DNA from 2 places in the Staphylococcus sp. acrmy genome. Region 1 is predicted to be linked to the other one. Evidence: predicted binding sites of a transcription regulator. Region 1 holds the regulator's gene; the other holds the start of a gene.

Region 1 (10,471 bases):
GTTTAAATGAATCGTCTTCCTCCATATCACCACGACGCTTAACTTCATATTCAGAAAATGTTTTAAAAACTGCTTCCCCTTGGGCGTCATTTTTAGGTAAAAAACCATTGAAGGCATTTACTTCATCTTCAAATAGTACGTTTCTTGGTACTACTATAATTTGTTCATCATATTTGGACATATTAAACTCCTTATTGAAAATATTCTTCTTATGTATTTTATCAGACAAATGTATTGAACTACAATTAAAAGCGAATGTGCGTTAATAAGCCCTTTATTCTAAAATAAAGGCTAAGACAATGTTTATAGCAATGTCTTAGCCTTTAATATATTGAACTTATTTTAAAGCGTCTTTAGCTTTAGAAACTAATTCAGCAAATGCTTTATCGTCTGAAATAGCTACTTCAGATAACATTTTACGGTTAATATTAATGCCAGCTTTTTTCAAGCCGTTCATTAATCTTGAATAGCTGATGTCGTGTTTACGAGCAGCTGCATTGATACGTGTAATCCATAATTTACGGAAGTCACGTTTACGTTGACGACGGTCACGGAAAGCGTATTGACCTGATTTCATTACTTGTTGTTTTGCTACTTTATATAATGTGTGTTTAGCACCGAAGTAACCTTTAGCTAATTTAATCGTTTTTTTACGACGTGCTCTTGTTACTGTTCCACCTTTAACTCGTGGCATATTAAATTCCTCCTTAGATATATCAGTTAATGATCGTCCATTTTAGATTGTTCAATTATTTTTTGTAAGCTAATAATTGTTTTACGCGTTTCATATCGCTTTTAGATACTAATTTAGCTTTACGTAATTTACGTTTTTGTTTAGTATTTTTGTTTGCGAATAAGTGAGATGTGAAAGCTCTTGAACGTTTTAATTGACCTGAACCAGTTCTTTTAACACGTTTAGCTGCTCCACGGTGAGTTTTCATTTTTGGCATGATTCATTTCCTCCTACTAATTATGAGTTATTTTTCGTTTATAGGCGATAACATGATAAACATTTGTCGCCCTTCCATTTTAGGTTTCTGTTCAACAGTGGCAATATCTTTACATTCTTCAGCAAATTTTTCTAAGACACGTTGACCAATTTCTTTATGTGTAATCGCACGACCTCTGAAACGAATTGAAACTTTACATTTATCGCCTTTATCTAAGAATTTACGGCCATTTTTCAACTTAGTTTGGAAATCATGTTCCTCGATAGTTGGGCTTAGACGTATTTCTTTAACATTGATAACTTTTTGTTTCTTCTTCATTTCTTTTTCTTTTTTCTGTTGTTCGAATTTGTATTTACCATAATCCATAATTCTTGCAACAGGTGGTTTTGCGTTTGGTGCGACTACTACTAAGTCTAATTCTACACGTTCAGCCATTTCTAAAGCTTCTCGTTTTGATTTAACACCGATTTGGTCACCATTTTGGCCAATTAAACGTAATTCTTTAGCGCGAATCTTTTCGTTAACTTGCGTTTGATCTTTTGCTATGGTTGACACCTCCCAAAATTTTACGAAATTTTCCCAAGCAAAAAGAGCGAGCATAGAATGCCCGCTCTCTTCTCATACACAATAATGTGTGACATGATTAACCTGCCAACTGCTTAATGCGTCGCTACAGGTGAGAAACGGGTGTTTCTACTTGGTTCGTTTCGTATTCAACGTCATTAATCATATCAACAATTAATATATAAGTCAACAATTATTTTTTAATTAGTGATGTTTAACTTCATCCATTGAAATATCTTGTCGTAAATCTACTTCGTCAAGTGGAATCATTTTAGTTTTATATCTTAGTTTATGATAGATAAAGAACACTAAAAATACTGGAATACCCATGTAAGTAATAATAAATCTATTTAAGTCAAAGTCCCCTGTTTTAATGAAGTCTACGTCTTGACCAAGAATTACTATTACACAAAGAAGTCCTGCAAAGATAGGACCGAATGGGAACCATTTTGCTTTGTATTTTAATTCTTTTTTATTATGATGTTGTCTTTCAAATGCTCTTCTAAATCTAAAATGACTTACCGCAATACCAACCCATGCAATAAATCCAGTCATACCACTTGCTGCTACAATATATTCATAGGCATCGCCACTTAATTTTTGTACTAAGAAAATGATGACTACTATTACGCCAGTAGCTATAAGTGATACATAAGGTACACCGTATTTATTTGTTTTACCAAATGAAGGAAAAGCTAATTTATCTTTACTCATTGAATATAACATACGTGTTGATGCATACATACCAGAGTTTCCGGCAGATAATACTGAAGTTAAGATAACCGCATTCATAAATGAAGCTGCAAAAGCTAATCCAGCATTTTTAAATACGAGTGTAAATGGTGATGTTGCAATACTATCACCGCCACCCATTAAGGCGCTACTATTATAAGGAATAAGCATTCCGATAATAAAGATAGCTAAAATATAGAATAATAATATTCTCCAGAATACTTGTTTAATGGCTTTTGGTACTGCACGTTCAGGATTTTCTGATTCACCTGCAGTGATACCGATAAGCTCAGTACCTTGGAAAGAGAACCCGGCAACTAGGAATACACCTAAAATTGATAATAAACTGCCACCTAAGTTACCGCCTAAAATAGGACCTTCTCCTTGGGTAAAGATATCAAAACCTACAAATTCGCCACCCATAATTCCTAAAATAGTTAATAAACCAATAATAATGAAGATGATAACTGTGACAACTTTAATTAGGGCGAACCAATACTCACTTTCACCATATACTCTAACTGATAAAGAGTTTAATGCGAAAATTATAACTAAAAAGATACAGCTCCATGCCCATGCCGGCATACCAGCCATTGGCGTCCAGTATTGAATAACTTGTGCTGCTATTGTTACGTCGGCAGCTACTGTGATTACCCAGTTGAACCAGTAGTTCCAACCTAAAGCAAATCCTAATGAAGGATCTACAAATCGAGTAGCATACGTACTAAATGAACCAGAAACTGGTAAGTACGTTGCCATTTCCCCTAATGATGTCATTAAGAAAAAGACCATTGCACCAATGATTGCATATGCTAATAATGCACCTAATGCACCAGCGTCATGAATTGCGCCACCAGATGTCATAAACAGTCCGGTACCAATACATCCTCCCATCGCAATCATAGATATGTGGCGATCTTTCAGACCACGTTTAATCTCGTCTTCTTGAGTTCCGTCTTGTTTCATAGAAGCTCCCTTTCTTTCGGTAGAGGCTTAAAGGTTATTTGTTTTGTGATGATAATTGAATTATCATATTTAAACTTTACATAGTTGTAAAATTAAAATCAAAGCATAAAAAATGGTTGCATACCTGAAAGATATGCAACCATGGCTTAATCTATATCGGTAGCACATCACAAACTGTGACAGTACAGTTTCTATTCGATAACTGTCCCAACAAATGATACATGTGGTTATCATTCATTTCGGCAACTTTACCTTTCACTCTTCAACATATGTTCCACAATAACTTCTGAAGAGTTAATCATTAAAGATGCAACCTCTAACTCATTTATATTTTTATTTTACTACTTTGTAATATACATTAAGCTATCGTTTTTAGCAAGACTATCTATGTTTTTTTAAACGAATTTCATCTACTAAATTCCAAATGAATTCATCTTTTTCTACAGTTTCTTGGTCTTGTGAACCATATTTACGTACATTGACTTCATTATTTTCAACTTCTTTATCACCTACAACGAGTTGATAAGGAATTTTTTGCATTTGAGCTTCACGTATTTTGTAACCCATTTTCTCATTACGATCATCGATTTCAACACGTACGCCTTGAGATTTAAGTTCATCTTGAAGATTTCTAGCATAATCATAATGTAAGTCAACATTTACAGGGATAATTTCAACTTGTTTAGGTGCTAACCAAGTTGGGAATGCCCCTTTAGTTTCTTCAGTTAAGAACGCTACGAAACGTTCCATAGTAGAAACAACACCACGGTGAATAACTACTGGACGATGGTTTTCGCCGTCACTGCCGATATAAGTTAATTCAAAACGTTCTGGTAATAAGAAGTCAATTTGTGCAGTAGATAGAGTTTCTTCTTTACCCATTGCAGTTTTAACTTGAACGTCTAATTTAGGGCCGTAGAATGCCGCTTCACCAATTGCTTCAACGTATGGTAAGCCCATTTCGTCGACAGCTTCTTTAAGCATTGATTCAGCTTTGTTCCACATTTCGTCATCATCCATATATTTTTCTTTATCTTCTGGATCTCTATAGCTTAATCTGAAAGTATACTTTTCAAAACCAAAGTCTTCATAAACTTCTTGAATCATATGAACAACACGTTTGAATTCATCTTTAATTTGGTCAGGTCTTACAAAGATATGAGAGTCATTTAAAGTCATACCTCTTACACGTTGTAATCCTGATACTGCACCACTTGCTTCATATCTATGCATTGTACCTAATTCTGCGATACGAATTGGTAACTCACGATAAGAATGTGGTTTATTATTATAAACCATCATATGGTGTGGACAGTTCATAGGACGCAATACCATCTCTTCAGTTTCGTCTAACTTCATTGGTGGGAACATATCGTCTCTATAGTGATCCCAGTGACCTGAAGTTTTATATAAATCAACGTTTGCTAATACTGGAGTATAAACATGGTCATAACCCATACTCACTTCTTTATCGACAATATAACGTTCAATTTCACGACGGATAGTAGCACCGTTTGGTAACCATAATGGTAAGCCAGCTCCCACAAGTTGACTATTAGTAAATAATTCTAAATCTTTACCGATTCGACGATGATCACGTTCACGACGTTCTTCTAACATTTGTAAATGTGCTTTTAAATCCTTTTTATCGAAGAATGCAGTACCATAAATACGTTGCAACATTTTATTATTGCTATCGCCACGCCAATATGCACCAGCAGTTGATAATAATTTAAATTCTTTAATTTTAGATGTTGAAGGAACGTGTACGCCACGACATAAATCAGTAAACTCACCTTGAGAATACAATGTCACGCTTTCTTCTTCAGGAATTGCTTCAATTAATTCTAATTTATATGGGTCATCTTTGAATAATAATTTAGCTTCTTCTCTTGCAACAACTTTACGTTCAATTTTGTGATTTTCATCCACAATTTGTTTCATTGTTTTTTCAATTTTTTCAAAATCATCTGAAGAAACTTTCTCATCCATATCAAAGTCATAATAGAAGCCACCCTCAATGACAGGACCTACACCAAACTTCACATCGCCATATAAACGTTTTAAAGCTTGAGCCATTAAGTGAGCAGTTGAATGACGTAATACTTCTAACGCTTCATCACTGCCAGGTGTAATAATTTCAATTGAGCCATCTTCCTCTAAAGGTCTTGTTAAATCGACCATTTGACCATTAAATTTACCTGCTACTGCTTTCTTTCTTAGACCAGGACTGATTGATTGTGCAATATCTTCTGTTGTAGTCCCTTTATCAAACGCTTTCGAATTACCATCTGGAAATTGAACATTAATTTGACTCATAATATAATCCTCCAATTTAAATTCTATTATCGTTGAAAATAAAAAACCCGCCCCCTAAACAGGGACGAGTTCGTCGTGGTACCACCCTAGTTATTTAGCGAATAGCTAAATATCTCTACTTAAGATAACGGTCTTGAGCCGGGTACTGATTACCAATACCTAAACACGAAGGAGTAATAACTTAATATATTAACCAAAATCTCATCAAACATTGGCTTTCTGTATAATATGGATTAAGCTATCGTATCTTCGTTTATTTCAACGATTAAGATTTAACTTCATTATACAACACTTATTTTAAAATTCAATTGTTTCGTAAATTTTCCCCATCTAAATAATATGCATTCGTTAAGCTTTTAATTCTTTCAATAATTCTAGCAGCTTTAGTTTCTTCTGCCCCTTCTCGAGTTATAGCTAAATGATGTTCTAACTCATCTAAATTTAAGTTAGATGACAGAAAAGTTGGTAATTCATGCACCATTCTGTAGTGAAGTAATGGACCGATAACTTCATCCCTTACCCAAGGCGTAACTTCTTCAGCACCAATATCGTCTAACATTAAAATATTAGCTTCTCTAATACGTTGTAACTTCGTTTCATAACTTCCATCTCTAAATCCACTTTTAAGTGTACGTATATATTCTGGTAAATAAACAATAGTTGAAGCGACGCGCTTAGATTTTAATTGGTTCGCAATTGCTCCTAGAATAAATGACTTACCCGTACCAAAAGGACCATGGATGTATAACCCTTTAACTTGTTCTTTATTAACTAACTTTTTACAAATATCATTAACTGCCATTGCAATTTCTAATTGATTACGTCCATTAGTATGAATATCTTTCACCTTAGCGTCTAAAGTGTCTCTTTGCATATGATGTGACGTAATAAGTTGAGAATTGAAACGCTCTTCATCATATTTAATTTTACAAGGACATAAGTTATAACGAATTTTAATTCTATTATTCTCAATGTACAATTCGGGTACATGTCCTTTTACGAAGTTGGGACAGTCTTCATAGTCATGGCCATCATAGTTCTTCTGTTGATCTTTATATTCTTGCAATACATTTAAATCATTATCAATGATTTCATTGGTCAATTCGGATTTATGTTCAATTAAAAACGCTTTAACATCTGGATCATTAATCACTTGTTGTTTAATTTTAGCAATTCTTTTTTCTAAGTCATTATTTGTCTTGAGAATGCTATTGATCGGTTTCATCTAATCCTCCTCCCAATCTTGGGCTAATTGTGCACGAAAGGCTTCTCTATCTTTTTCAAGTTGTTCATCATTTTCGTTATTTGTGGACGCTTTTTGTTGACCTCTATCTTTAAGCCATTTCGGCGTCTTCTCTCTCGAAACGATTTCTTGAGATTTTGAGTATCGTTTACGAGACTGTGTTTGATTAGAAGAATTGTAAGCAGGTTTATCTTCAGTCGTTTTCTTCGCTTGTTGATATGCTTGCTCAGCAGTTTTGATACCTAATTTTTTCCAATTTGAAGCAATTTCAAATATATATGTTTTAGGTAATTTCATTTCATTTTTCAACATTACAAATTGTAATAGTATATTTATTACGCCAAATGATAATTTTTCACGTTCGATTAGTTCTTCAATTATTCTTTTTTGTTGAAAAGTAGGTTCTGATTCTGACCAAGACGCTAACATATCAATCGGGCTTGTTTTATCAAGCAACTCCAACCACTCTTGATTTGACGATGGGGTATCAGTCGTAGTTTTCGCTTTTTCAGTTGACGCATGGTCATTATTATAAGTTGATTTAGTTTGTAATTCTGGCAATTGTTGGTTGTGTTCAATCAGATAAAACGACCGTGCATGCTTTCTCATTTCTTCAAAGGACAACTGTTGCCCGCTAGTGATAGAATTTAAAATGATTCGTTTCATTGAATCTGCCGTTAATCCATATAAAGTTGCCAATTGAATAATAAGTTGACGCGCTTCCTTCGTAATAATTTCGCTACTTATAAAATGATGTTGTAACATCTCTCTCAACATATCGAAATCAAAAGTTTCATTAGACAAATCAAAGCCGTTATAGGTAGCCTCTTTTCGAATCGTTGAAGAATCAATCGCAACATTTGTATGAGGCACTTTAAACACATCTGTAAACTTACGCGTTACTTGTTGAAATTGATTTAAATCTGGTTCATCCTTCTCGAAGTAGGCCTTTAAACTCTTATAGCGTTTATTATCAACTTCGCTATATAGATAAACAGATAACATTGGGTCATTAAAAAATTGATAGGCAGTTGGAGGTTGGACAAGTTCATAAATAAAAAATGATTGCTGTTCATCGTGTTTTACAAATGTCTTTACCAATCCAATTCCTTCTAATAAATCCATATATTTTCTAAATTCAATAAGGTTTAATTTTAGCTCATTCATTATCGTATAATGTGTATATACTTCATCAGTTTTATCATGTATAAATTGATTCATAAAATGGTATAAACCAATTGCCTGCGCACCTATTAAAGGCACATATAATCTGTTAAGTATATCTAGATGACTATGGTTTAAATAAAAATAACGGTACACTTGAAAACCGTCATGTGGACTTAAACCATATTCATAAGATTTCAAAGTCATTTATGAATCACTCCGTTTATTATCATTCAAAATTCCTTGCATTGAAGCTAATAATTGATCAACATCTTTAAACTCTTTATAAACAGAAGCGAAACGTACATATGACACTTGATCAACATGCATTAATAAATTCATCACATGTTCTCCTATTTCTCTAGAAGAAATTTCTGTTTGTCCACTATCACGCAACTGCCACTCTACTTTATTAGTAATATCTTCTAATTGTTGATATCTCACTGGTCTTTTTTCGCATGATCTGACTAATCCATTTAATATTTTTTCTCTTAAAAATTGCTCACGTGTCCCATCTTTTTTCACAACAATAAGAGGACTTACTTCAATATGTTCAAATGTTGTAAATCGCGTACCGCAATTTTCGCACTCTCGTCTTCGTCTAATTACATTGGCTTCATCAGCATGTCTTGAATCTACTACACGTGAATGTGTAGAACTGCATTTTGGGCATTTCATATCTATCACCCTCTTGAATAGATTATGCTTCATTATACTATAAAAGAGCATGAGACAAAAGCAGACTAAACTTGCCCAAATATGTTTGTTTTATATTATGTTCTTGCGTTTATTTGAATCTCGCCACATTGAGCTAGTGTATTTTTCAAACATAAGCTATATCTTTTGAATTTTAGAAAAATAATAAAGAAAGTATTTTAAGATAAAGTTAAACATAAATAAAAAAGAGACATGTAAAGAATTCATTAAGAACTCTTTGCATGTCTGGCATTTAAAGCTATATACCCATCTTACCTATGTTAAATTGTAATTTATTTTGAAGTTACAGTGCTTTCTGAAGCAATTAAATCACCTATTTGTTCAGCAACTTCAACTACTCTATTTGAATAACCCCACTCATTGTCATACCAAGCAATAACTTTAACTTTATTATCACCCATAACAATTGTATTCTGTGCATCAATGACAGCAGAGTTAGGGTTTGTATTAAAGTCTACTGAAACTAATGGCGCATCTTCAACATCTAAAACTCCATCTAAGCCAGCGTTTCTAAATGCATCATTTACTTCTTCAACAGTAACCGTTTTGTCTAAGTCAACAACTAAATCAACTAAAGATACATTTTTAGTTGGTACGCGTAAAGCAAGACCATGTAATTTACCTTCTAATTCTGGTAACACTTCTTTTAAGGCCTTAGCCGCACCTGTTGATGTAGGGATAATGCTTTCATTACAAGAACGTGCACGACGTAAATCTTTATGAGGATTATCGATATTATTTTGGTCATTTGTTATAGCGTGAACTGTTGTCATTAAACCATTTACGATGCCAAACTTATCATTTAATACTTTTGCAACTGGTCCGATACAGTTTGTTGTACATGATGCATTACTAAAAATGTCGAATTTTTCAACATCTAATTTATCATCATTTACACCTTTAACAACCATTTGTACTTTGCCACCTTTAGATGGTCCAGTTAATAGTACTTTCTTCGCTCCAGCATTAATATGGCTAATTGCTTTGTCACCATGATTAAACTTACCTGTAGCTTCAATTACGATATCAATATTTAATTCTTTCCAAGGTAAGTTTTCTGGATTACGATCTGAAACAAGTTTAATATCATGACCATCTACACGAATGCCATTTTCAATCGGCTCAACTTTTTTATCGTATCTTCCGTGAGTTGTATCATAATTAATTAGATGTGCAATTGTTTCTGGTGGGTAGCTTGCATTAATCGCTACTACATTCAAATTATCATTATGTAAGGCAATTCTTAACACCATTCTTCCAATTCTACCCATACCATTAATTGCTATATTCGTTGACATTTAAAGCACCCCTTGATTCTTTGTTTATATGTTATACTTTATAAAAATAGTGTAACATAATAAAAGATATTTGGAAGCGTTTTCTATTAATTTTAATAATAAATTTGCATTTAGGTTAAATTTTCTACATATAAAAAACTAGCAATAAGGAGACTAAGCATGAATTACTTCTACTTTAAGTCTCGTTATCGCTAGTTTTTATCATATCTATGAGTATTATTTATTCCTTTTCAAGAAAGCCTTGTTCTACCAACAAACGTTCAAGATTTTGTTTTAATTCGAGTTTATCTCCGAGATTATCTATTACATGGTCAGCCATCCTACTTTTCTTATCGATAGAAATTTGGCTATATACGCGCGCTTTAGCATCTTCTAATGATAGATCATTGCGCTCCATTAATCGATCTATTTGAATACTTTCAGACGTATAAACTAACCATACTTCGTCTACTGTATCTTGTAATTCATTTTCAAAAAGAAGCGGAATATCCATAATGACATTATATCCTTGTTGCAGA
Region 2 (10,471 bases), on a different contig from region 1:
CGATAAAATGATTGAAGTATTAAAGAATTTTAACTATTAAACGATGTACTAAATAAATTGTTTAGTATATAAGTGAAGAGTGGAAGAGTTTAGGGCAAGGGACGCATTGATTGTTTTAAGTATAATTGAATGGTCACTTTGCTTCTATGTTCCACTCTTCATTTTTTTGCTATACTTTATTAGTATATAGGTGATGATTAAGGGAGAGATAATATGTCTAGAAAATCTATTGCAATAGATATGGATGAAGTATTAGCAGATACGTTAGGTGCAATTATTGAAGCGGTAAATATAAAAACAGAATTAGGTATTACAGTAGAATCGCTAAACGGTCAAAAATTAAAACATGTTATACCAGAACACGATGGACTTGTACGTGATATTTTAAGAGCACCTGGCTTTTTTAGAAATCTAACAGTAATGCCACATGCGCAAGAAGTGGTTGAGAAATTGACACAACATTATGATGTATATATTGCAACAGCAGCAATGGATGTGCCTACATCATTTCATGATAAATATGAATGGTTATTAGAATTTTTCCCATTTTTAGATCCACAACATTTTGTATTTTGTGGCCGTAAAAATGTTGTGAAGACTGATTATTTAATTGATGATAATCCACGACAATTACAAATATTTGAAGGTGAGCCAATTATTTTCACTGCTTCTCACAATATTAACGAAGAACGTTTCCAACGCGTGAATGGTTGGAAAGATGTAGAGGCTTTATTTTTAGGCGAAGAATAACTAAAGAAAGCGATTAAGGTTAAATATTACACGCGTTCACGTGTTATCAACCTTAATCGCTTTTTGCGTCTTCTTATTATGTTAGTTTATGCTTCGTCTACAGGAAAAGTAAGAATTTGAAGTGCTTTAGGCAGTACTTCAATAGTTATTGGTGTATCCAAACTGATTTCACCATCGATATCTACTTTCATAGAAGGTTCTGTAGAGAGTGTGATGTGTGAGCCTGCAATGTGGTCAATGCCATTCGTTATTTCATTCCAGTCCATACTGTCTCGTTTTTTAAAGACATCATTTAAGATAGTAAAGCTCTGTCTATCAAAGATAAAGCTATTAACTTTACCATCTTGTGGAGATAAATCCATTAAAGGAATACGTCCGCCACCAATGTTAGGGCCGTTCGCAATAACTAACATAGAAATGTTGCCATTATATTCTTCGCCATCCACATTTAATGTGTAATCAAAATATTCAGGGTTCATTAATGTTTTAACGGTAGAACCAATGTAGCTTAATTTACCGAAAATATCTTTACGACCTTCTTGAACATTTTCAGCATTTTGAACAATTAAACCAACACCAACAAAGTTTAATACATAGCTATCATTGACTTTCATTATGTCATAAGACTCTATACGAGAGGATTTCAGTTGTTCACTCGCTTTTTTAAAATCAGGGTCTAGATTTAATGTTTTAGAAAAGTCATTGAATGTACCGCCAGGAATGACGCCAATAGGGACGTTTAAATCGTGTTTCATTACCCCGTTTACGAGTTCGTTTACAGTACCGTCTCCACCAAGTATAAATACGACGTCGACATCGCTACTATAATCTTGGTTTTTAATTTTTTCACAGTATTTAATAATGTCGCCTTCATTTTCACTTAATTGAATAGATAAGTGTTTACATATTGTAGTAAGCGATTTAGTAACTTCTCCTAAACCTTCATATATATTTTTAATACCACTATGTTCATGGTAAAAGAGAACGCCATGATTGAATTTTTGATCCATCTTCATGCCTACTTTCATTTTTTAACTTCTAATTTTTACCCTAGATATGTTTTTTCTAATGATAAATTTAAAAATTAATAGTTCCTTAAGTATCTATCATGCCACTATTTAGTTTATGTTACAAAGAAAAGGGAGCGGCGACAGAAATCTAATGCAATTTCAAAGATTTCGTAGTCCCGCCCCGGCAAGGTTGACTAGAGATGAAGAAAGTCCAGGTTGGACGCATCTTCATCTCAGTCAACTACTGCCAAAAATAGAAGCTGAGCCATTTTTTATAGTAACGACTCAGCTTCTTTCAATTATGAAATATATTAATGAATACCTTTCATGGCTTTAGAAATCTTAGGAGTGAAGGCTAGAATAACGATTGTAATGACAATAGCAACAGAACCTAAGAAAATAAAGTAATTAGTTTGACCTAATGGTTTAATTAATTTAACTAACGTACCGTTAAGTGCTTGGGCTGATGCATTTGTTAGTAACCAAATACTCATCATTTGAGCGTTAAATGCTTTAGGTGCTAATTTAACGGCTGCACTGTTACCAGTAGGTGATAAACATAATTCACCGACTACACATACCACATAAGATAAGATGACCCAGTTGACTGAGAAGTGTGTATTACCGTAACTCATACCGATAAGTCCGATTAAAATGTAAGAAGCACCGGCTAATAAAGTACCAATACCAAATTTAACTGGTAAACTTGGTTGTCTTTTACCCATTTTTAACCAAATCATTGATACGACTGGGGCAAACAATAGAATGAATAATGGGTTAATTGATTGGAACCATGCTTCCCCAAAACCTGTCTTCCAACCAAATAAGTTCATTTGCATGTCAGAACGTTCTAATCCGTAAATATTTAAGACGTTAGAACCTTGTTCTTGAATAGCCCAGAATAACATACCAAGAATAAATAATGGGATGAACGCTTTAACTCGAGAACGTTCTACATCAGTCACTTCTTTACTACGAATCATAGTTGTAAAGTAGATGATAGGTAAAGCAATACCAAGTACTAATACAGTGTTGCTGATTAAATCGAATGATAAAGTTTTAGTATAATATGTAACTAATAATACGACGATGATAATAGCGACTACGATGCCGACAATTAATCCGTATCTTCTTTTTTCTTCAGAAGTAAGTGGGTTTGTAGGTTTCATACCTACGCTGCCTAAATTTTTCTTATTGAAAAGCATGTACCAAACAAGTCCTAGTGCCATACCAATAGCGGCAATTAAGAAACCAGCGTGGAAGTTTTTGATATTAATGAAATGTTGCAGGATGATAGGTGAGATTAAAGCACCTAAGTTAACTGACATGTAGAAAATAACAAATCCAGCATCCATACGTGTATCATTTTCAGGATATAAACGACCAACGACATTTGAAATATTAGGTTTCATTAGTCCTGAACCGATAATGATAAAGAACATTGAAGAGAATAAGCCGAACATTGCAAAAGGTAAGCTTAAACAAATGTGACCTATAATAATCACTACTGCACCTATGAGTGTAGCGCCACGTGTCCCTACAAGTCTATCTGCAACCCATGCGCCAGGAATTGATGACATGTAGATAAGTGCACCATAAACTGACATGATAGACATTGCAGTCGTTTGATCGATGCCTAAACCGCCATCTTTAATTGCAAAGTACATGTAGAAGATAAGCATAGCACGCATGCCGTAGTAACTAAATCTTTCCCAGAACTCTACAAAGAAAAGAACGCCTAATCCTCTAGGATGCCCGAAAAATCCTTTCTGAGGAATTGATTGAACTGCTTGTTCATGAGTATTGTTTGTTGTCATAAGTTTCCCAACCCTTTCTTTCACTTAATGACTAAATTTTACTAAAATACAGCTTTTAAGAATCATAAACAATGAAATGATTTCGTAAAAATAGAAATTTTTAGAATTTTCAGTCTATCTTTAAATATTAATCTATCTATCAAGAATAAAGTTTGTTATTTATATTTACTATATTCTTATAGAAAATTAGGGATATTAATAAAATACGCTTTAATTCTTTAATAGGCAATAGTAAATTTAAGAAAATTAACTAAAAAATTAAAAAATTCCACTAAATTGTCAAACAACTTAGTGGAATTACAACTTTTCAATTAACGATTATCGATCTTTTCTGGATACATATCATGGTTCATTAAACGATGTTCAGCCATTTTCTCATATTTAGAATCTGGACGACCATAATTTGTATATGGGTCGATGGAAATACCACCACGTGGAGTGAATTTACCCCAAACTTCAATATAATGTGGATCCATCAATTGAATTAAGTCATTCATTATTATATTCATGCAATCTTCGTGAAAATCACCATGATTTCTAAAACTAAATAAATAAAGTTTTAATGATTTAGACTCAACCATTTTTACATTTGGAATATATGAAATATAAATTGTTGCAAAATCTGGTTGACCCGTAATAGGACAGAGAGAAGTGAATTCTGGACAATTAAATTTCACAAAGTAATCGCGTCCTTGATGTTTATTCTCAAAAGTTTCCAGTACTTCGGGTGTGTAGTCAAATTCATATTTATTATTTTGATTGCCTAATAATGTAATATCTTGTAAATCTTCTTTTTGTCGTCCTTGAGTCAATATACTCACTCCTTAGTATTGTTATGTTGTTCTGGTAATACACGTTGGCGTCGTGCCTTTTCAAACATGTAGTAACTAGCTCCAATAATAATGATATAACCCATTAATGCGTAGAAATCAGGCGTTTCTCCGAATAGTATAAAGCCAAATATAGCTGTAAAGATAATAGACGCATACGTAAAGATAGAAATATCTTTTGCAGGGGCGAAACTATAAGCTAAAGTTATACCAATTTGACCAACTGCGGCTGAAAGGCCGGCACCTAGTAGATAAATCATTTGAATTGAAGACATTGGTTCGAATGTCACGATTGAGAAAGGAATTAAAACAACTACTGAAAATAATGAAAAATAAAATACGATGGTATAAGGTGCTTCTCTAGTACTTAATGCACGAACACAAGTATAGGCTGAAGCGGCGAAGATACCTGAAAATAATCCTGATAGAGAGGTAATCATAGTTGATGAAAATTCTGGCTTAACGATGAAAAGCATACCAAATATAGCTACTATCATTGCGATGATTTGATATTTACGAACCTTTTCATTGAGAAAAATTAAACTGAGTAGAATAGTCCAAAAGGGATTAAGTTTCATTAAGGTATCGGCGTCACTTAGCACCATATGATCAATAGCGTAAATATTTAATAACACACCTATAAGCCCTAATGTTGACCGCGTAATTAAGAGTGGTTGACTGCTTAATTTACCGAACATCGGCTGTTTATATTTAAATATAAAAAATAATGGAATAAACATTGCGACGAAATTTCGCGCTAAGGATTTTTGGAATACAGGCAAATCTCCAGCTAATCTGAAGAAGACTGACATAAAACTAAAACCTATAGCTGAAATGAGTATGGCAATGATTCCCTTAACTTTTGGATTCAAGGTTTATCGCCTCATTTTTAAAAAATTACCGTATATATAGTAGCACACTTCAATTACTCTTGCATAAGTACTTGCAATAAGAAGGAAGTTATATTATGATTTTAATACGAACAAACGTTCTGTATAAATATAAACTTATCTTTCATATCAAAACCACGAATTATATTCGTGTTTTTTATTTAAAAATTAAAAACTTTTTGGAGAATGGTGCAAAATATATTGTCAGAATAAAATGATAACCTTTAAGAACGTTGATAACTCAATAGTTAACATTATTTTTTAAAATGCAAGTAAAAATACTCGGAATCATAAAATAAAATTTTTAGATGAATTTAAGTTCGTGGTGACGCACGTTCTACGATTTTTACGAACTTTTGTCACTAAATAGTGGCTTTTAATTGCAGGAGCAATTCTGTATAATAAAACACAGAATATAGTGTTGGTTTTAGAAATTAAACACAATATGTTGTGTTTTTAGACATTTTAAGGGTGGTATAAATAATTCAATTTAAAAGAAATTTCACACTCTTTTTGCTAAGTTTTTCCTTAAATCAACGCTATTAATACGAACGAGCTACGTAAAATAAATGATAAGATATTTTAGTTTAAACACTATATGTAGTGGTTAAATAATCCGAGTAATTATTTTAACTAAATAAACTATTAGCTTGTCGACTAAAATTTAAATGTCGAAAAATATATCGTATTCATTTTGGGCAGTTTTCTTATGTATCTAAGAGAACTTCTTTTTAATTAATTATACAGATTGACGAAGGAAGGCGTTCCAATGAAGGTAGTTTATTTTTCTTTTTCTGGAAATGTACGTAGATTTATAAAACGAAGTGAACTGACAGATGTAATGGAAATTACTAAAGACAATTGTAAGGACGTTATTAATGAGCCTTATATTTTAGTGACTGGAACAATCGGATTTGGTGAGGTGCCTCAAGAAGTGCAATCATTTTTAGAAGTTAATCATCTCAACTTACGTGCCGTAGCAGCGAGTGGTAATCGTAATTGGGGTCAGAACTTTGCTAAAGCAGGACGAACGATTTCCGAATCGTATAACGTGCCTTTATTAATGAAGTTTGAAGTACAAGGTACCAACAAAGATGTTATTGAATTTAAAAATAAGGTGGGGCATTTTAATGAAGATTATGGACGAGAAAAAATACAATCATATTGAGTTGAATAATGAAGTTACAAAGCGTAAAGATAATGGTTTCTTTAATTTAGAAAAAGATCAAGAAGCATTAAAAGTCTATTTAGAAGAAATCCGTAATAAAACAATTTATTTCGACAATGAGATTGAACGTTTACACTATTTAGTAGACAATAATTTTTATTTTAATGTCTTCGAAAAGTACAGTGAAGAGGACTTAATCGAAATTACAGAATTCGCTAAATCTATTAATTTCGAGTTTGCTAGCTACATGTCAGCAAGTAAATTTTATAAAGATTATGCATTAAAAACTAATGATAAAACTCAATTTTTAGAAGACTACAATCAACATGTAGCGATTGTAGCATTATATTTGGCTGGCGGTAATAAGCAACAAGCAAAACAATTTATTTTAGCAATGGTTGAACAACGCTATCAACCAGCTACGCCTACATTTTTAAATGCTGGACGTGCACGTCGTGGTGAATTAGTGTCATGTTTCTTATTAGAAGTTGATGATAGCTTGAATTCAATTAACTTTATCGATTCAACGGCTAAACAATTAAGTAAAATTGGTGGCGGTGTGGCAATCAATCTTTCTAAATTGCGCGCACGTGGAGAAGCAATTAAAGGTATCAAAGGCGTTGCTAAAGGTGTATTACCAGTTGCTAAGGCACTTGAAGGTGGTTTCAGTTATGCGGATCAACTAGGACAACGTCCTGGCGCAGGAGCAGTGTATTTAAATATCTTCCATTATGATGTTGAAGAATTCTTAGATACTAAAAAAGTAAATGCTGATGAAGATTTACGTTTATCTACTATTTCAACTGGTTTAATTGTACCTTCAAAATTCTTTGAGTTAGCTAAAGAAGGTAAAGACTTCTATATGTTTGCGCCGCATACTGTAAAACAAGAGTATGGTGTGACTCTAGATGATATCGATTTAGAGAAATACTATGATGATATGGTTGCTAATCCTAATATCGGTAAAAAGAAAAAAGATGCTAGAGAAATGTTAAATATGATTGCTCAAACTCAATTGCAATCTGGTTATCCATATCTAATGTTTAAAGACAATGCGAATAAAGTTCATGCTAATTCAAATATTGGTCAAATTAAAATGAGTAATTTATGTACTGAAATTTTCCAATTACAAGAAACTTCAGTAATTAATGACTATGGTATTGAAGATGAAATTAAACGCGATATTTCTTGTAACTTAGGTTCACTAAATATTGTTAATGTAATGGAAACTGGTAAGTTTAAAGATTCAGTACACACTGGTATGGATGCACTAACAGTAGTAAGTGATGAAGCTAATATTCAAAACGCACCCGGTGTAAGAAAAGCGAACAGTGAATTACATTCAGTTGGCTTAGGAGTAATGAATTTACACGGTTATCTAGCTAAAAACAAAATTGGCTATGAGTCAGAAGAGGCAAAAGATTTTGCTAATATCTTCTTTATGATGATGAACTATTATTCTATTGAACGTTCAATGGAAATTGCAAAAGAGCGTGGAGAAGTATATCAAGATTTTGATAAATCGGATTATGCTAATGGTAAATATTTCGAATTTTATACATCACAAGAATTTACACCACAATATGAAAAAGTTAAACGCTTGTTTGAAAACATTGAGATTCCTACTGCGGAAGATTGGAAAGCATTACAACAAGCAGTGGAAGAACATGGTTTATATCATGCTTATAGACTTGCAATTGCACCAACTCAAAGTATTTCTTATGTGCAAAATGCGACAAGTTCAGTGATGCCAATTGTAGATCAAATTGAACGTCGTACTTATGGTAATGCTGAAACATTTTATCCAATGCCATTCTTATCACCTGAAACAATGTGGTATTACAAATCAGCGTTTAATACAGATCAAATGAAACTTATTGATTTGATTGCTACAATTCAAACTCATGTGGATCAAGGAATTTCAACTATTCTATACGTTAACTCTGAAATTTCAACACGGGAATTATCTAGATTGTACGTATATGCTCATCATAGAGGGCTTAAATCTTTATATTACACTCGTAATAAATTATTAAGTGTAGAAGAATGTACAAGCTGTTCAATTTAATGTGAATAATGTCATTTAAAGATAGAAATAAATAGAAGAGGATAGAAGGTATAGCGCTTAAGACTAAGTCACTAGGTTGCTTTTATGGAGTCGTTTTCAACACTCTCCTAGAATGCAAAGTGTTAATAACTAAGTTTTACGCCCATACCTTGTCCTCTTAATTAATGTAATTTTAGGTTTTTAATAATAAAGGAGGATTTATTTAATGAAGGCCGTCAATTGGAACACTCAAGAAGATATGACAAATATGTTCTGGCGTCAAAACATCTCCCAAATGTGGGTAGAAACAGAATTTAAAGTATCAAAGGATATTGCGAGTTGGAAGACACTAACTGAAGATGAAAAAAATACATTTAAACGTGCGTTAGCAGGATTAACAGGTTTAGATACGCATCAAGCAGATGACGGTATGCCATTAATCATGTTACATACTACAGATTTACGTAAAAAAGCAGTTTACTCTTTCATGGCTATGATGGAACAAATTCATGCCAAGAGTTACTCACATATTTTCACAACGTTACTGCCATCTAGCGAAACAAACTATTTATTAGATACATGGGTAATTGAAGAGCCTCATTTAAAATATAAATCTGATAAAATTATTGAAAACTATCATAAATTATGGGGTAAAGAAGCCTCAATCTTTGATCAATATATTGCTAGAGTATCTAGTGTATTCTTAGAAACATTTTTATTCTATTCAGGTTTCTATTATCCTTTATATCTTGCAGGACAAGGTAAAATGACTACATCTGGTGAAATCATTAGAAAGATTTTACTTGATGAATCTATTCATGGCGTATTTACTGGTTTAGATGCTCAAAGTTTACGTAATGAACTTTCTGAGAATGAAAAACAAAAAGCTGATAAAGAAATGTATAAATTATTAGAAGAGTTATATAGCAATGAAGTGTCTTATACTCACATGTTATATGATGATATTGGTTTAACTGAAGATGTGCTTAATTATGTTCAATATAATGGAAACAAGGCATTATCTAACCTTGGATTTGAACCATACTTTGAAGAAAAAGAATTCAATCCAATTATTGAAAATGCATTAGATACTTCAACTAAGAACCATGACTTCTTCTCAGTTAAAGGCGATGGCTATACATTAGCGCTTAATGTGGAAGCATTACAAGATGAAGATTTCATTTTTGATAAATAAAATATTCCTTAAAGTAGGGACTGGGACATTCATATAAAAATGTCTCAGTCCTTTTAATTTTGACAATAATTAATTAAAACTAAGATACGTTGAAACCATATTTTAATTATAGCGTCTCTCGCTAGATGTCAGTTTCACTCCGCTTTTTTAGAATGAACGTCTACCACCTAAATTTCTCACTTCACTCATTACCCTTTTCTCGAATATTTGTCCTTGTGATTATTAAAGTTGTTTCAGCAAAAAACATAGCATTTAATTTAATATAATTTTAAAAATATCTGGAAACCTATTGAAATTCGTAATAGTAATCTTTAATATTAGTAGTGACGACAATGATAATCATTATCGTTGAAAGGATATTACTTTTTAAATACATATTTTAAATTGAGGGGAATTACTAATGAAGTTTTTATTTAAAGGCTATGTTCTACTCATTTTGTTAGTGATTTTATCAATTATCTCCTTATTTGTAGGGGTAAGCCAACTTTCCCTCGCAGATATATTCCACTTAAATGAAGAACAAAGAAACATTTTGTTCTCGAGTCGTATCCCTAGAACAGTTAGTATCCTTCTTTCAGGAAGTTCACTTGCATTAGCTGGACTGATTATGCAACAAATGATGCAAAATAAATTTGTAAGCCCTACCACAGCAGGAACGGTAGAGTGGGCAAAGTTAGGTATTTTATTATCGCTAGTCTTCTTTCCTCACGGACATATACTAATTAAACTGCTTTTCGCGGTAACACTAAGCTTGGCCGGGACAT

The links. Region 1 encodes NrdR, which represses ribonucleotide reductase genes. Its sites were predicted from a motif close to AACACNATATATNGTGTT; they were not measured.
Region 2: a site for NrdR is predicted at 5,888-5,905, ahead of nrdI (class Ib ribonucleoside-diphosphate reductase assembly flavoprotein NrdI). Genes of this name have one in related genera too.

Annotation. Positions count from the first base shown of each region.
Region 1 is NZ_JALCVE010000003.1:251,838-262,308, forward strand. It holds gene FH144_RS04745 (NUDIX domain-containing protein) at 1-181, opposite strand, end outside; gene rplT (50S ribosomal protein L20) at 338-694, opposite strand; gene rpmI (50S ribosomal protein L35) at 750-950, opposite strand; gene infC (translation initiation factor IF-3) at 978-1,505, opposite strand; ribosomal protein L20 leader region at 1,529-1,655, opposite strand; gene FH144_RS04765 (amino acid permease) at 1,719-3,212, opposite strand; lysine riboswitch at 3,365-3,539, opposite strand; gene thrS (threonine--tRNA ligase) at 3,594-5,531, opposite strand; gene dnaI (primosomal protein DnaI) at 5,836-6,756, opposite strand; gene FH144_RS04780 (replicative helicase loading/DNA remodeling protein DnaB) at 6,757-8,145, opposite strand; gene nrdR (transcriptional regulator NrdR) at 8,146-8,616, opposite strand; gene gap (type I glyceraldehyde-3-phosphate dehydrogenase) at 8,928-9,953, opposite strand; gene coaE (dephospho-CoA kinase) at 10,174-10,471, opposite strand, start outside.
Region 2 is NZ_JALCVE010000005.1:133,167-143,637, reverse strand. It holds gene hisC (histidinol-phosphate transaminase) at 1-40, shown strand, start outside; gene FH144_RS07005 (5' nucleotidase, NT5C type) at 214-750, shown strand; gene FH144_RS07000 (diacylglycerol/lipid kinase family protein) at 837-1,760, opposite strand; gene FH144_RS06995 (S-Cys-Gly-3M3SH uptake peptide MFS transporter) at 2,072-3,577, opposite strand; gene queF (preQ(1) synthase) at 3,889-4,389, opposite strand; gene FH144_RS06985 (DMT family transporter) at 4,395-5,279, opposite strand; gene nrdI (class Ib ribonucleoside-diphosphate reductase assembly flavoprotein NrdI) at 6,067-6,465, shown strand; gene nrdE (class 1b ribonucleoside-diphosphate reductase subunit alpha) at 6,428-8,533, shown strand; gene nrdF (class 1b ribonucleoside-diphosphate reductase subunit beta) at 8,739-9,707, shown strand; gene FH144_RS06965 (ABC transporter permease) at 10,108-10,471, shown strand, end outside.